2 regions of the Oceanobacillus picturae genome follow, and region 1 is predicted to be linked to the other one. Evidence: predicted binding sites of a transcription regulator. Region 1 holds the regulator's gene; the other holds the start of a gene.
The links. Region 1 encodes LexA, which represses DNA repair genes until DNA is damaged. Its sites were predicted from a motif close to CGAACATATGTTCG; they were not measured.
Positions count from the first base shown of each region.

Region 1 (5,673 bases):
AAATTTGCTATCAGGTGAAGGCTTGCAGTTTATCCTAACTTCCATGCTCGATAACTTTACTGGTTTTGCTCCATTGGGACTTGTTCTTGTTATGATGCTAGGAATTGGTCTAGCTGAAAAGGTTGGACTAATGGATTATGCCATCAGAAAAACTATCTTGAGTTCACCTCCAAGTTTAGTTACTTATACGGTAGTATTTGTAGGGATTCTTGGAAACCTTGCCTCTGACGCTGCGGTTGTATTGATACCACCACTTGCTGCAATGGTGTTTTATAAAGTTGGACGCCACCCATTAGCCGGATTAGCTGCAGGTTTTGCAGGGGCTGGTGCTGGATTTACAGCCAATATCTTTATTGCTGGTACAGACGCATTACTAGCAGGAATTTCAACAGAAGCAGCAGCCATTGTGGACGAGTCGATGGTGGTAACCCCGGTCGATAACTGGTACTTTAATATTGTATCTGTTTTTGTTATGACAATTATTGGTGGACTCATAACTACTAAATTTGTTGAACCAAGGCTGGGGAAATATAAAGGCGAAGCTGTTGAAGATGAGGAGAATGAGGAGTTACAGAATGGCGGCAAAGGATTCCGAAATTCGATCATTGCTGGGCTTTCCTACATTGCACTGATCGTCATTGTTATTTCTTTACCAAACAGCCCATTAAGAGGTGAAGATGGTAGTATTGTACCCTCACCATTCTTAGACGGGATTATTCCTATTGTGCTATTTTTCTTTATCATTGTAGCTGTTACCTTTGGCATAACAGTAGGGAGAATTAAGACTGGTAAGGATGTAAGTGACTATATGGCAGAGTCTATGAAGGACATGTCAAGCTATATTGTTTTAGTATTTGCTATTGCACAGTTTATTGCATATTTTAATTGGTCGAATCTAGGAACATGGGTAGCGGTTAACGGGGCTGATTATTTAAAGGATATTAATTTTACAGGTATTTGGTTGATTATTGGCTATATCATATTTACTGCATTAATGAACTTCCTGATTACTTCAGGGTCTGCTAAGTGGGCAATTGAAGCCCCAGTGTTTATTCCGATGTTTATGCAACTCGGATATCATCCGGCCTTTACGCAAGTTGCATACAGGGTGGCAGATTCTTCAACAAATATTATTACACCATTGTTCCCGTATATGGTTATCATTTTGGCGTTTATAAAAAAATATGATAAAAAAGCAAGTATAGGTACTTATATTTCATTAATGCTACCGTATAGTATTGCGTTTTTAACTACTTGGGTTATATTAATTCTGGTATTTTACTATTCAGGTCTACCATTTGGTCCAGGAATATACCCGTTCTTATAGAAGGAGGAGAGCAGTATGCAACAATTAGAAGATAAATTAATTCAGTGGCGCCGAGATTTCCACCAATATCCCGAAACAGGTTTTATGGAAATGAGAACAGCTTCTATTGTAGCTTCTATTTTAGACAAACTTGGTTTCCAACTGAAAATGGGAAAGGAAGTTATGTCAGAGGCAGATTGCATGGGAAAACCCACTGAAGAGGAAACAAAGAAACATTATCAATGGGCACAGAAAAATGGGGCAATTGATGATTATCTTAATCCCTTTTCAGAAGGCTATACAGGAATAGTTGCCACATTAGATACAGGTAAGAAAGGCCCTATTATTGCATATCGATTTGATATGGATGCATTGGATATTTTAGAGTCAGACAGTAACGAGCATTTCCCGCACAATGAAGGATTCAGTTCAAAAGTTCACGGGAAAATGCATGCCTGCGGTCATGACTCCCACACTTCGATGGGTTTAGGCCTCGCCACCCTGCTTATTGAGAATAAAGAAGAGCTTAAGGGAAAAATAAAATTAATATTTCAACCAGCAGAGGAAGGCACACGAGGAGCAAAAGCTATGGCAGCAGCAAATATAGTGGAAGATGTCGATTATTTCATCGCCACCCATATTGGGGTCGGTGTTCCGCATAAGCAATTCGTTGCCGCCAATAGCGGTTTTCTTGCCACCTCCAAATTAGATATCACCTATGACGGTACAGCAGCACATGCCGGAGGTAGCCCTGAAGAAGGCAAGAATGCACTCTTAGCAGCTGCCGCTAGTGTGCTAAGCCTCCATGGTATATCTCGTCATTCAGGAGGAGCTACCAGGATAAATGTTGGGCAGCTAGAAGCTGGTGCAGGAAGAAATATTATTGCCAATCATGCTAGCATGAAAGTAGAAACGCGAGGAGAGACTTCTGAAATAAATGATTATGTGAAAGAACAGGTGACATCTGTCGTCAGTGGAGCGGCTACCATGTATCAAGTAGAACATAATATTGAAACAGTAGGCGAGGCACTAAGTTGTAAATGTTCGTTGGACCTAGCAGGTATCCTTCACAAATGTGCCGAAGCATCCCCGGATATTGAAATAAGTCAACTGGAAGATAACACGCCAGGAGGTTCAGAGGACGCCACCTATTTTATGAACGAAGTACAGAAAAATGGCGGAAAGGCAACCTACTGTGTATTCGGTACAGAACTGGCTGCAGGTCATCATAATGAAAAGTTTGATATTAAAGAAGACACGTTATTACCTGCAGTTAACATTCTTTTCCAATCAGTCAAAGTAATAATGGAACAATAAAAAACAGCTGCCCTCGAGGTAGCTGTTTTTTTACTAGAATTTGGTGTTGGTGAGATGTGAGTACTAGGTACTACACGTTGCTCGATTTAATGGATATTACGATATAAACCAATTACTTTACCTAGTATTGTTACATTATCATATAGAAGCGGATCCATCGTTGCATTCTCGGGCTGGAGGCGAATGTGGTCTTTTTCTTTAAAGAACCTTTTCACTGTTGCTTCATTTTCATCTGTCATCGCAACAACTATATCACTGTTTTGTGCTGTATTCTGCTGTTTAACGATAACCATATCCCCATCAAGTATTCCTGCCTCTATCATACTTTCCCCTTCGATAACCAATACGAAAAGATTATCATCAGGTCCAGCACTTGTGGTTGGTAGAGGAATGAATTCCTCGATATTTTCAACTGCTGTAATAGGTAGTCCTGCTGTTACCTTCCCAATTACAGGAGCATAGCGAGCTTCTTCTCTTGGGATATTATTTCCTTCCGACAAATCAAGTATTTCTATTGCTCTTGGCTTAGTCGGATCTCGTCGAATGTATCCTTTGCTTTCAATTCTAGATAAATGTCCATGTACTGTAGAACTTGAAGCAAGTCCGACAGCTTCGGCAATTTCCCGGACGGAAGGCGGATATCCTTTTTTTGTTACTTCGTCTTTAATATAATCTAAAATCATTTGCTGACGTTTTGATAGTTTTGACATAAATGTTTCACCTCGCCCATAAGATTAATTATTAATAGTTTACCATTTGATTCCACATAAAGCAAACATTCGTTCGAGAAAAAGCCTTGACAGGATCATATGTTCTGCTATAATTAAAATTACAAATAAGCGAACAAAGGTTCCTATTTAGAAAAGGAGGGAATGAAACTATGTTTAGTAAACTTACAAAAACGGATTTGTTTTATATAGTTGCCTTTGCCTTGACGCTGGGATTCCTGTACTTTACTATGATTACGAGTTAATTGGTTTAAGAAGGAGTAAGCGTGTTGAATGCAATTATCTACTGTCGCGTGAGTACCGACAAACATACCCAAGAGACCTCTCTTGCTAGACAAAAAATAGAGCTAATGGGATTAGCAGAACGCTATAATTTTAATGTAATAGCTTGTATAGAAGAAAAGAAGAGTGGCTATGAAATAGAGCGAAATGGCATATTTGAGATGCTCGATATATTTGCGGCTAAAGATGCTGACTGTTTACTAATTCAGGATGAAACAAGACTAGGGCGTGGAAATACCAAAATTGCGTTGTTCCATCAGCTGCAAAAGCTCCATATAGATGTATATACTGCAATGCATGATGGGAAGCTTGAACTATCAGAATCAGACTCTATGGTTTTGCAAATAGTTGGGATAGTGGAAGAATACCAACGCAAAATTCACAATGCAAAAATTAAAAGAGGAATGAGACGCGCAGTAGAACAAGGATATAATCCTGCTGAAAATCTCAAAAACCAGCATCATGCTCCAGGGCGCGATAGAGTTGCCTTTCCTATAGAAGAAGTGGTTAGACTTAGAGAGAAAAAGCTTACATTTGAAGAGATTACGAGTACATTAAACGGAATGGGATATCCTGTCTCCAAAGCGACGGTCCATCGCAGGTATAAGGAACTGCAAGATACTTGAATATAAGCCTTAATAGGCGTAAAATAACTAAGCAGGAGCTAATGGCTCTTGTTTTTTGTTGTATTCAGACGTAAAATAGATTTTTTAAAGATAAAGCTTAATAAGATCTTATACAGCTAATGATGTATACGCAAGACGGCGATGAAGTTTGTAAAAGTCATAAGGGTATTAATAGAAAATTAAAAAGGAGGTAGAGCTATGTTATCTCAGGATAAAATTGAGCGAATTAATTCACTGGCAAAAAAGGCTAAAGATACAGGTCTAACTGAGAAAGAGAAACAGGAACAAAAAGAGCTCCGTGAAGAATATCTAAACAATGTAAGAAGCTCTTTTAAAAACCAGTTTAAATCCATGACAGTTGTGGATCCTAAAGGAAACGATGTTACACCAAAAAAAGTGAAAGACTTGCAAGAGAGAAATAAGAAACATTAATTTTGTACCAAACTACGACAAAAATCAGCCCTTTTATAAGGAAGCCTATCCGTTTTAACTTGTTCCTGGATGGGTTTCGTTATAGAATGAGGAGGAAACAACCAGTAGTTATTTTTGAAAGGGGCTAAACAATATGTCAAACAACATAGAACAAAATTCAATTACTACAATCCGTACATTATCTATTGATGCAATCGAAAAAGCGAACTCTGGTCACCCTGGACTTCCAATGGGAGCAGCTCCAATGGCCTACACGCTATGGACTGATTTCATGAATCACAATCCAAAAAACTCAAAGTGGTTTAATAGAGACCGTTTTGTTCTTTCAGCAGGCCATGGATCTATGCTTCTATATAGTTTGCTTCATTTATCAGGTTATAACGTGTCGATGAATGACTTGAAAGAATTTCGTCAATGGGATTCTAAGACACCAGGCCATCCAGAAGTACACCACACAGACGGTGTAGAGGCGACAACTGGTCCACTTGGTCAGGGAATTGCCATGTCAGTTGGTATGGCAATGGCTGAAGCACATCTCTCTGCGAAATTTAACAAGGAAGATCTTCAAATCGTTGATCACCACACTTATGCACTTGTAAGTGATGGAGATTTAATGGAAGGTATTTCTCATGAAGCGGCTTCACTTGCTGGCCATTTAGGACTCGGCAAATTAATCGCACTATACGATTCCAATGATATATCCTTAGACGGGGATTTAAATCAATCTTTCTCTGATAACACGGAAGAGCGTTTTAAAGCATATGGATGGCAAGTAATTCGCGTTGAAGATGGTAATGATATAAATGCTCTAAGAAAAGCAATTAAGCAAGCACAGGAGAATACGGACCAACCTACATTAATTGAAGTAAAAACAATTATTGGCTATGGATCTCCTAATAAATCAGCATCAGCATCTTCTCACGGTGCTCCATTAGGTGCAGACGAAGTTAAACTAACTAAAGATTATTATAAATGGACTTAC
Region 1 covers NZ_CCAX010000001.1:558,947-564,619, reverse strand. The annotation lists gene BN988_RS02900 (AbgT family transporter) at 1-1,327, shown strand, start outside; gene BN988_RS02895 (amidohydrolase) at 1,343-2,623, shown strand; gene lexA (transcriptional repressor LexA) at 2,710-3,333, opposite strand; gene BN988_RS02885 (YneB family resolvase-like protein) at 3,621-4,259, shown strand; gene BN988_RS02880 (DUF896 domain-containing protein) at 4,458-4,691, shown strand; gene tkt (transketolase) at 4,825-5,673, shown strand, end outside.

Region 2 (5,673 bases), on a different contig from region 1:
TCTACTCTCTATCCTGCCTATTACGATAGTCATTACACTGTTGCAATTCACAATAATCCAGCTTCCTTTTGAACAATTTATGCCCTTTATTCTAGGCGTTATAATGGTCAGTGTTGGGTTAATTTTATTTTTACTCGGGGTTAATTTGAGTCTGCTTCCTCTAGGAGAGATGATTGGTTCCGCTTTGCCTAGAACAAATAAAGTGTGGGTTGTTGTATGGATCGGCTTTTTACTAGGAGTCGTCGTTACGATCGCTGAACCTGATGTGCGAATCCTATCATCCCAAGTAGAAATTGTTTCCGAAGGGGCGATACCGAAGCCTGTATTACTTTTGTCTGTTTCGCTTGGGGTTGGCATCTTTATTAGTCTTGCGTTACTCCGTATTATCTTCCAGATGAACTTAGCCTATCTTTTATTAGCCGGTTATGGGATTGTTTTTCTACTTGCAAGCCTTACTCCACCTTCCTACGTCCCTATTTCTTTTGATTCCGGCGGAGTAACCACAGGCCCCTTAACTGTACCGTTCATTATGGCACTAGGCGTTGGTGTGGCCTCTGTTATGAAAAGAAATACTGCTTCCAAAGACGCGTTCGGGCTTGTCGCACTTGCTTCCATTGGTCCCATTATTGCCGTACTTTTATTAGGAGTGGTGTACGGATGAACTCACATCTATTTCAAGGCTTCGGGCAAACGATGCTGGAGGTTGGAGCAGCCTTAACTCCATTGCTTTTTCTATTCTTAATCTTCCAGGTGCAACTCTTCCGGCTTTCAATTAAAAAAATCCTACCAATTATGACAGGCTTTCTCTTCACCTTTTTAGGTCTATCCTTGTTTCTCCAAGGTGTATATCTTGGCTTTTTACCTATCGGGAGGCTTATCGGAGCAGAACTTGGCACGTATGACTTTATTTGGTTGCTCCTGCCAATTGGCTTTCTATTGGGATTTGTAGCCACCTATGCCGAGCCAGCTGTCAATGTATTAATCCATCAGGTGGAACGGGCCTCGAGGGGATATATCCCGCAAAAATTGCTTCTGTACACCATCTCTATTGGGGTGGGACTTTCTGTCGCGGTGGCCATGCTTCGACTTATTATCGGCATCTCTTTATGGGTCTTCATTCTACCCGGATACATAGCGGCCTTCCTTATGATGCGCTACTCCCCTAGGGCCTTTATTTCCATAGCATTTGATGCAGGGGGAGTTGCAACTGGGCCTATGACTGCTACATTTATTCTGTCTATGTTTGTTGGTATTGCCGGAGAAATCGGTGAAACAAATCCTTTGCTTGATGGGTTTGGGATGGTAGCGCTAGTTGCCCTTGCCCCAATCTTATCCGTGCTAACATTAGGCATTCTATTTGGTAGAAAAGAAAGAGCACAGTAGAACGCATAGAAAAAGGACAGCCCATCATTCGGCTGCCCCTCTTTCCTTATAATGATTCTATTGCTTGTTCGATAGATTGTTCACCTGAAATTAGGTCGAAGGAGCGATAGTAGGTTTTCTCGTTATCCAACGCCTTTATAACAAGCTTGGCAACATCTTCACGCGGAATAGACCCTTGACCTAGATTCTCCGCAATGCTTACTTTACCGGTACCCGGCTCATTTAATAATAAGCCAGGACGTACAATGGTATAAGTTAATTTACTGTTCTGTAGCATTCTATCTGCATAATGTTTGGCAACATAATAGGTTCTTAAATCCTTATGCCAGTTTTCTCTATTATGGGCTTGCATGGCGCTTACCATCACAAACCGATTCACACCACTTTGTTCTGCCGCTTCCATCGCTTTAACCGCTCCATCTAAATCAATCAGTAAGGTTTTATCATCGCCTGTATTACCACCAGAACCAGCAGTAAATATGACAGCATCAGACCCTTCCATCGCTTTAGCTAAATCAGCTACGCTTCCTTCCAGGTCGGCCAGTACGGCGTCCACTCCCGAATCCTGATATTTTTCAAGTTGTTCTTGTTTTCTTACCATTGCTTTAATGGAATGTTTCTCATTGGCTTTTATTTGCTCTAATACCTGATTGCCAATTTGTCCGTTTGCTCCGATTAAAAATAGCTTCATCGTCAATCCCCTTTCCATTACAAAATCTTCTTATTTACTAGTATTTCATGAAATGGAACTGGTACACAATAAAATGAACTTCAATCAGTGGGGGACTTCGTTGTTTCCCACTGATTGTTAGTTGAACGAATCGGGGTGTTAGCGTCCGTTTACTCCCACTTAAACACCACGATTTCACTACATGTTTTGAAGTGGGAGTCTTACGGACGGACGTTTGCACCAGGATAAATCTGCCGACTGTTTAATACGGGGCAAATCCCTCCTGACTAATTAAGACATCTTCATTATCAAATACTTCATACATTCTGTTTTCCACTATCCTGTACGCGGTATCCACAGTCCAATTCTTTTTATCGATGTCATCAAACAAGTCAAAGATCCCTAATCGTTCTGTCCGCTTACCACCACTACCATCTCCCATGTAAAAATCATCAATACATACTCGGTCCGCTATACCATTTAAAAGAGAGGGGAATTTTTCTGTACTTGGCAAAACAGGGGCAATTGCTGCTTGTGTTCGTATACCATGTTTCTTCAAATCTTCCAATGCGTTTAACCTTGAGGATATGCTAGGGGCTTGAGGGGTAAAGTGTTGGCGGACAGCTTCATCATCTGTCTCAATTGTCATACTGACTCGTACCTTGTCTCCAAATTGTTTTAATATATCTATATCACGTCTGACCAACGGGCTTCTCGTTTGCACGAAAAGAAAATCCGGCTGATTCTCTACCATCGTTTCTAGTAAAAATCTTGTGACTCGCTCTTTACGTTCCACTGGCTGATATGGGTCCGTACTAGAAGACATAAAAATAGTCACTTCTCCCTTTTTCTTTTCCCTTATCAGTTCTTTTGTTAAAACCTTCTCTGCCTCTTGTTTCACATCTACCCATGTTCCCCACTCTTTTCCTTTGAATAAAGAAACAGGCAACTTCCGAACATAGCAAAATGAACAGCCAAAGGTACAGCCCACATATGGATTAAGCGAATGGCTATAACCAGAGAGATAGCCGTTCCCTTTATTCAAAATAGATTTCGGCTGCTTATACATAATATCCGGTTTCATAAGATCACCCTTTCTTACTTAATTCTCAAACTAACTATAACCAAAGTAATAACAAAATAAAAAAACAACAACAGATAGGAGTGGCAAGAAAACATTAAAAATAAATGCCGAACGAACATTCAAAGCCCTTTTTGGCTATAAACTAATTCGTTCAGCATTACTATTAGGTAAAAAACTTACTTAGCGGAGGAAAAACGTAGACTCCTTGAAAATGCATTGGCATTTTCTACGTGCGATGAATCGCTGACGAAGCCTTACTTGTCCAGTGGGAACAGCACGAGTCCAAAGACCCCGGAAGGTAGGAAAGGAACAAAGGCTAAGAGCGCCACGTCCTGTGGCAACGCCTTCGTGACCAACATCCTGTTGGCCCGATGCCGTGTCCACGGAAAGCGTAGTTTTTCCCGTAGCGCGGAATTGGCATAACTTTTTATTGAATTATTTGTCCTTAAAGTTATTCTGATGGTCTTTCTTTTACTTCTTCCCCATTTTTCCCTTCGTAACGCAATCCCCAACCTGTTAAGGCAGCGATTAGCATAACGATCACAAGGAACCAACCCTGGAAGACAAACGGGAAAACTTCTGTTGGAGACACAATAGGAAGCCATTCATATTTTTCCTGCATCGTTTGAATTGTAGTCCAACCTAAAAGAACAGGTGCACCCCATGGGAAAATGTATCCCAATGCAGAGGTAACAGCATCCAGCATATTTGCTCTTCTGTATCGGTGAATACGGTATTTCTCACCAAGTTCTTTAACAAATGGTGCTGCCGCTATCTCAGCAGCTGTATTAATGGTAATCGCACTATTCATCATCGCTACAATTCCCCACATAGAGAGTTCAGCTTTTCGGACAGATTTCCCAATCCACTTCACAAGCCCTTTTGTGATCACCTGCATTGTTCCGCCCAATTTTAATAAATGAGCAGCTGCAACAATTAGCAGGATGAGGATAGCCATATTTACATAACCGGAAATCCCTTCAATTAAAGCACCTTCTACAACATTATCAGATTCTGGATTAAACGAAATAATTTGACCGATCGTTCCTAACTTCAATATCCAAATTAATGGGATAGCTAGAATAATCCCCCATGTTAAGGATGTAATCAAGTGTTGGCCGGAAAGGGCAAGAATTAATACAAGTGCAAATGGAATAAGCATTAATAGACCGCTCGGATTCGTCTGATCCATCATCGCCCCCATAGCAGCTGGATCCGCCGTTGCATTTTCACCTCCACCAAACAAGGCAAACAATATAACGGTAGGGATTGCTGCTCCAATAGCATATTTGAAACGACTACGTACAACTCCTGGGACATCAGCCTCCTGAGTCGTGGCAGACACGATCGTCGTATCCGACACTGGTGCTAAGTTATCTCCAAATACTGCTCCAGCTAGGATTGCTGCAAACAGCATAACCGGATCTGCTTCCACCGCTATTCCAGCTGGATACATTAGCGTACAAAATGCTACGGTTGTTCCATAGCCTGTCCCAACTGCCGTTGAAAAGGTAGCAGCAAGCAAGAAGGTTAATGCAACAAACAGGCCCCCTGTTAAACCAGTAACTGCCCCAATCCAGACAAGACCTTCAACTAATCCTCCGACTTGTAAGATTTGGGCAAACATCCCTGCATAAAACCAGGCCACCATGGCAATCACACCGATTGGTTGGGCAAGCCCATCAAACATTCCCTGCGCGTAGTCTTCCCATTTACTTTTTGATAATAATAATCCTAATGTTAATCCTATTACTGCACCAAGCACAAGGCCAATTTCCGATGAAAGTTGAAGCACGCTAGTAGTAATCGCCCATATTACAAAGAACAATAAAGGTACCGCTGCTCCAAAAGCCCCCAAACGGAAATCTAGTTGTTTTACTTCGGTGCTTCCTGTAGCCCTGTCTAATGCTTCCTTGTCAGCCATCTCTATCCCCTTCCCCATTTTTCATCCCGGTGCAACCGTCCGTTAGACTCCCCTTCAAAACATGAAGTGGGAGTAAACGGGCGTTAACACCCCGATTGTTCAACTAACAACCAGTGGGGAAAGAATACCCCCTACTGATTGAAGTTTCACTTTATTTTTACTAGTCTATCACATGTGATTTAAGTTGAATAGAAGCGTTTGGCCCCCTTTTAAACACATTAAATGTCGCACATATTCTTATTTAACGTAATCCCTTTTGCGCGGTGGGCTGCAGCGAACTTCTCCAACCCTTGCCAAATGTTACCATGAAGCTCTTTTGTTACATTTATAGTTGGTTCTAGCTTGAGTTGGCGAATATGCAGCTGATTGGAACTTCTATCAAGACCAGGATCCATTCTTCCTACAAGCTGATCTCCAATAAGAATGGGCATGGCATAGTAACCGTATTGCCGTTTTACCTTTGGGATATAGATCTCCCATCGGTATGTAAAGTCAAACAGATCCACAAGCCGGTCACGTCGCCAAAGCAAATTATCTAAAGGTGGCAAAAAACGCACATCATCTTGCTCGATGGAAAACGGATTCGGGGTCCTTTCATGTCTTTTAAGTCGG
Region 2 covers NZ_CCAX010000003.1:112,906-118,578, forward strand. The annotation lists gene BN988_RS15005 (DUF1538 domain-containing protein) at 1-661, shown strand, start outside; gene BN988_RS15010 (DUF1538 domain-containing protein) at 658-1,383, shown strand; gene BN988_RS15015 (SDR family oxidoreductase) at 1,430-2,074, opposite strand; gene BN988_RS15020 (SPL family radical SAM protein) at 2,316-3,137, opposite strand; gene BN988_RS15025 (Na+/H+ antiporter NhaC family protein) at 3,589-5,061, opposite strand; gene BN988_RS15030 (winged helix-turn-helix domain-containing protein) at 5,280-5,673, opposite strand, start outside.
Region 2: BN988_RS15020 (SPL family radical SAM protein) is a predicted target of LexA. The motif match lies at 3,246-3,259, and genes of this name have one in related genera.